2 regions of the Neobacillus sp. SAB-20_R2A genome follow, and region 1 is predicted to be linked to the other one. Evidence: predicted binding sites of a transcription regulator. Region 1 holds the regulator's gene; the other holds the start of a gene.

Region 1 (3,184 bases):
GGATGGTTTTTAGACAAGCAATCCTTGAGAAAAAGCTGGATGTTGTCGCAATCAACGCAAGCTATCCTGCTGAAACGTTAGCACATTTAATTAAATATGATACCAATCACGGAACATTCCAGGGAGAAGTTATCCCTTTAGATAATGAACTGCTTGTAAATGGAAAAAGAGTCAAGCTTTTAAGTAATCGTAATCCAGAAGAACTTCCATGGAGAGAATTGGGAATTGATATTGTCATTGAAGCAACTGGAAAGTTTAACGCTAGGGAAAAGGCTGCGCTGCATTTAGAAGCGGGAGCAAAGAAGGTAATCCTTACTGCACCGGGTAAGAATGAAGACGTTACGATTGTTATGGGTGTAAATGAAGAAATGCTCGATATTGAACACCATGAAGTTATTTCTAATGCATCTTGTACAACAAACTGCCTTGCACCAGTTGCAAAGGTTTTAGATGATAAATTTGGAATTGAATGCGGATTAATGACCACTGTTCATGCTTACACAAATGATCAAAAAAATATCGATAATCCACACAAGGATTTACGACGGGCTCGTGCGTGCGGACAATCTATCATTCCGACTACGACAGGAGCAGCGAAAGCACTATCTCTTGTTCTGCCGCAATTGAAGGGCAAACTACATGGAATGTCACTGCGCGTTCCAACGCCAAATGTTTCCCTTGTTGATTTAGTTGTAGACCTTAAGCAAGATGTAACGGTGGATGATGTTAACAAGGCGTTTAGAGAAGCTGCCGGAGGTCCGTTAAAAGGAATTTTAGACTTTACGATGGAACCATTAGTTTCAGTCGATTTTAATACGAATGAACATTCCGCCATTATCGATGGACTTTCCACGATGGTAATGGGGACAAGAAAAGTAAAAGTATTGGCTTGGTATGATAATGAGTGGGGCTATTCTACACGAGTAGTCGACTTAAGTTTACTTGTCGCCGAAGAAATGGCTAAAATGTCGCAGGTAAAGGTTAGCTAAATAAGATAAGATTAAAAAGAGGTTGCTTTACAGGCACCTCTTTTTATATTTTCGGGATATTGATATACACTAGAAACAAAGGTTTACAAGGAGGGACGCTAATGGCGATTTTATTGGGGCTCTTTACCCGTTTTAAAAGACAAATTGAAACAACAGATAAACAAACTGATGATTCTTTAAAAACTCATTATTATAAAGGGACATTCAATCAGGTTTTCGATTCGGTAGAACAAATTTTTAAAGAAGATGCTGATTGCCATGTTACAACGGTTTCTAAGGAGCACGGCGAGATTGCTGTTGATATTCAGAAGCCCTTCCCATGTTTTCTTATTGCAACAATTGTCTCTGTTAAACCGATGGAAACAGCTGTGGATTTTACTATTTCATCCGAAAAGTTCGCAATGCTTGGGACCTATCCGGAATTAAAAAAACGTATTGTCGCCTACTATAAGCGAATTAGCCAAGTACATACCAATATTGGAACAGGAAAAAACTATTAATACTTTTACTTGTGAAAAGGTGTTCTTTTTTATAAGATAATAGTAAGAATTGTTGCGGAAAATGTTCGGATTTACCTATTAGATTTGGAGTTGGTTTAGGAGATGAAATGCCCTTCATGTCAGAATTATGGCACACGCGTACTTGATTCCCGGCCTGTGGATGAGGGACGTGCAACACGAAGACGACGAGAATGCGAAGAATGCGGGTACCGTTTTACTACATTTGAGAAAATCGAAGAGATTCCTTTAATTGTCGTCAAAAAGGAAGGAACGAGGGAAGAATTCAGCCGCGATAAAATCCTGCGCGGGCTTATTAAGGCATGTGAAAAGCGCCCTGTTGCTTTAAAGGAATTAGAGGACATTACACATGGTGTAGAGAAAGCTCTTCGAAGTCAGGGTGTTTCTGAAATTAAAAGTGATGAGATTGGCGAAATGGTAATGGACAGGCTCTCAAAAGTAGATGAGGTTGCATATGTCCGCTTTGCATCAGTTTACCGCCAATTTAAAGATATCAATGTTTTTATCGAAGAATTAAAAGAATTAATGAACAAAGAGAAATTATAAAGAGCTGTTTCGGCTCTTTTTTAGCTAATAGGAAAGGTTTGAATGAAAATGGCGCAGCATTGGCAGGAAATACTTCCAATCGATCGTTATATTGTTACCGCTAATGGACTGCTGCATGAGTATGACCGAAAAGTGCTGACATTTTTATACCAGCCTTTAATTGGGTCAACTTGCTTTAGCTTGTATATGACACTCTGGGCTGAACTGGAAGAAAATCGATTATGGTCGGAATCCTCCACACACCATTTATTAATGAATCTACTAGGTCGGAATCTAAATGAAATCTATGAAGCACGCCTAAAACTCGAAGGAATCGGCTTGGTGAAGACTTATGTTAAAACGGAGGATGAGGTGCGTTCCTTTATTTATGAACTCCACCCTCCGTTAAGCCCGGACCAGTTTTTTTTGGATGGTATGCTTAACATTTATCTTTATCGTAAAATTGGAAAAAATCATTTTTCCCGTTTAAAACGCTTTTTCTCGGAACAGCAAATCCCAAAAGGTACAGGATATCAGGAAACCACTAAGGCGTTTCAGGAAGTGTTTATGTCAGCAACACCCGGTACTATCCAATATATGCAGGATAACTCTGAGGATCTTGCTGCCGATACAGACCAGCACTTTATAGGGCGTCACGATTCAAGTGGTGTGCAAATTGATATCGGTACGTTTGATTTTGATCTGCTTATCGCCGGTTTAAATGAATCGCTTGTCCCGAACAAAGCTTTAAACCATAAGGTAAAAGAGGTTATTAGTAAACTCGCATTTCTTTATAATATCGATGCTATTCAAATGAAAAATATTATTCTCAGTGCTGTTAATGAGGCAAATGAAATTGATTTGGAAGAGTTGCGAAAAGCTGCGCGTGATTGGTATCAATTTGTGAACTATGACCAGCTGCCGACACTCATCGAACGTACCCAGCCGGCTGCCCATCGGGTTCAAACGGAAGAGCCAAAAACAAAGGAAGAGAAGCTCATTCATTATTTGGAAACAACGTCCCCTTTGCAGTTTTTAAAAGACCTGTCGGGAGGGGCAGAACCATCAAAATCGGAAATTGAGCTGATTGAAGAGATCATGTTCAATCAAAAGCTTCTTCCAGGTGTTTTAAATGTGCTGATGCATTTTGTG
Region 2 (3,184 bases), 270 kb from region 1:
AATGGGAAGCTTCCCTTCTCTTTCGCCAATTCAACAGATTCTTTGTAAGCTGTAGTTGCAATTGTTTCAAAAACTTGATCGACCAGCTTATTTCCTTCAGGCGAACCGTACTCAGTCTCGCAGTAGATAAGCAGGTCGTGCAGACCCATTACACCAAGACCGACGCGGCGTTCACCGAGAGCTTGCTTTTTGTTTTCTTCTAAGAAGTATGGGGTAGCATTGATGACGTTATCCTGCATGCGGACGCCAACTGCTACTGTATTTCTCAATTTTTCAAAGTCTACTGTTTTAGTTTCTTTATCCGCCATTTCTGCAAGGTTTACTGCAGCAAGGTTACAGACAGAAAATGGTGCGAGTGGCTGCTCACCACATGGATTCGTTGCTACTACCTGCTGACCATATGCTTTCGCATTTGTCATGTCATTTGCATTATCAATGAAGAAGATACCAGGTTCTGCAGAGTAAGTCGCACAAATGTTAACCAAGTTCCAAAGTTCTTTTGCCTTAATTTTTTTGTAGACGCGAACTTTGTGACCCAGTCTTTCCCACTCACGAACATCTCCAACTTCATGCCATTTTTCATTATAGATTTTCATTTCCTCTTGGTCGTAGTTTTCTACGTAAGGGAAACGAAGTTCATATTCACCATCGTTTTCAACAGCTTCCATAAATTCTTTTGTTAAACAAACAGAGATATTTGCCCCAGTGAGGAACTCTGGATTATGAACTGAATAAGTACCGCCAGTTGCGAGTTTTTCCTCAGCATCTGCAATAATTGATTCGCTGAAACCACCATAACCAGGAATGTTCTTATAATTTACAATTCCTTGGTACATCGCTTCTTCTTGAAGAGTGAATGGTTTAAATTTCAACTTTTCTTTAGCAAGCTTTTTGATTGTTTCATCAGATGTATTTTCAATTAAGAATCTAAGGATTCTAGGATTTTGCATCTTAGAAATAATGAATTCAATGATGTCAGGATGCCAGTCCGCCAGCATGATCATCTGGGCGCCCCTGCGCGAGCCCCCCTGTTCGACCAAATGAGTCAACTTCGCAATATCATCTAACCAAGAAACCGAACCAGACGATTTGCCGTTTACACCTCTTGCCAAAGTGTTTCTTGGCCGTAATGTCGAACCATTGGTTCCAACACCGCCACCGCGGCTCATGATTTCCATTACCTGCTTGCGGTGGTCGGAGATTCCTTCACGGGAATCTGCTACGAACGGCATTACATAGCAGTTGAAATAAGTTACCTCAGTGCCAGAGCCCGCGCCATAAAGCACACGGCCGGCCGGAATGAAGTTCAAGCTTACTAGCTCTTGATAGAACTTTTCTGTCCATTCGATGCGCTTCTCTTCCGTCTCTTCTACAGCAGCAATGCCAGTCGCAACACGTTTAGCAATCTGCTCATAGAAAAGCTCTAACGGCTTCTCAATGACATCCAGCGAACTATAAATAACTCCAGTTTCTGCTGCTTCACCATCGAGGACACCTCTAAATTCCTCTTCTACTAAAACCTTAGCTTTCTTCTTCTCCCAATCGATTTCCTGAATGTATCCTAGGCCGCGTGCCGGGAATTTTGGATCTTCTTTAATCGTAAGAACAACAAAGTCGCCATTTGTGAGGGTGATTTTTTCAGTATCTTTGAAGGTGTAGCGGTCTAACATGACTAAACGCGAAACACCCTTGTGAGTTATTTTCATATCTGGGGTGACCGGGTGCACCTGTGGAAATAGGCGGATATCCTCATTCAACCTCCCAAAATCAATATTCAATTCTTGTCTAAAAACTACAGACATGAATACAACTCCTTTATCTATATATTCTCTATCTTGTGTAAGAATCTAGTAAGCTTTTGCTTATCTAGTTGATTTAATAAATTTAAGTTACCATATCTGAACATAGCATGGCAACAAAAAATCAATATATAGTACCGAAAATATTTTCGACACCCCTATATATTGTATGTCATGCAAAAAACAATTATTTTGTCAAACTTTAAAATAAATAGATTCACGAGAAAATAAAAGATATAGTGCAATTTTCGCTATAAAACGAGAAATTTTAACAATTTTCGCCGGTTGCCTCCAATGAAATAGGAAAAAAGCGGCAAAGCCGCTTTAGCAAGTCATCTCTTAAAATTCCACTCATCATTTTCATACCGTTCTTTTGCGAGCTTATTAACATAGGCAAGCTCTTCATCTGTCAACTGATAGGATTCAAGCTCAATATTTAAACCTTCTGCGAATCCTTTATAAAAAGCTTCCTTGGCCTCATCGAGAGTAATCCTTCGCGGACTAATCGCATTAATGGCAACAGCCTTATCCTTGAATGCTTTTTTCATCCGCTCCTTCACCCGGTCATTTGGGTATTTGAATAAGCTAAAAAGCTTGTCTTCATCCAGATCTAAAAGAATCGAGCCATGCTGGAGAATGACACCCTTCTGCCGTGTTTGAGCACTTCCTGCGACCTTGCGCCCTTCCACCACCAACTCATACCAGCTGGGGGCATCAAAGCAAACCGCGGACCTAGGATTTTTTAAGGCATCCCGTTCCTCTGCTGTTTTCGGAACAGCAAAATATGCTTCTAGTCCCAGTTGATGAAATCCTTTTAAAATCCCTTCAGAAATTACACGATAAGCTTCAGTAACTGTTTTGGGCATTGCTGGATGCTCCTCTGAAACAATGACGCTGTATGTCAGTTCATGCTCATGGAGAACCCCTCTGCCTCCAGTTGGTCTTCTGACAAAGCCAAGCCTGTGTGTTTTTACCGCTTCCATATCAATTTCTTTTTCAACCTTTTGAAAGTAACCAACGGACAGCGTCGGCGGGTTCCAGCCGTAAAATCGGATCACCGGTGGAATCTTTCCTTCGCTGTGCCAATCTAACAAGGCTTCATCCAATGCCATGTTAAAAGCAGGAGAACTATTGCCAGAATCGATAAACCGCCATATTTCTTTTTCCATAGAAAAACCTCTTTTATTTATAATTTCCTTTTACTAGTCTATCAAAATGAGGGGGAATTTCAAAATGAGATGTTTTTGGTATAATTTTTTAAGAAGATTTTTGTCCATTCTTCTTTATCTTTAAGAAAATGACTTATATAATAAATACTAGTGCAACAAGCTTGAAGGGGGCAAATAGAAGTTGAATTCACTTTATGTTTTATTAATCATTGTCGT

Evidence for each region. The regulator NrdR, encoded in region 1, represses ribonucleotide reductase genes. The targets are predictions, from matches to a motif close to AACACNATATATNGTGTT.
Region 2: the regulator NrdR is predicted to act here: its motif matches at 1,954-1,971, upstream of V5M37_RS21465 (vitamin B12-dependent ribonucleotide reductase).

What each region holds. Positions count from the first base shown of each region.
Region 1 is NZ_CP145895.1:4,656,610-4,659,793, reverse strand. Features, by position in the region: gene V5M37_RS22900 (glyceraldehyde-3-phosphate dehydrogenase) at 1-989, shown strand, start outside; gene V5M37_RS22895 (hypothetical protein) at 1,091-1,489, shown strand; gene nrdR (transcriptional regulator NrdR) at 1,592-2,053, shown strand; gene V5M37_RS22885 (replication initiation and membrane attachment family protein) at 2,102-3,184, shown strand, end outside.
Region 2 is NZ_CP145895.1:4,381,778-4,384,961, forward strand. Features, by position in the region: gene V5M37_RS21465 (vitamin B12-dependent ribonucleotide reductase) at 1-1,802, opposite strand, end outside; gene V5M37_RS21470 (lipoate--protein ligase family protein) at 2,132-2,968, opposite strand; gene V5M37_RS21475 (rhodanese-like domain-containing protein) at 3,150-3,184, shown strand, end outside.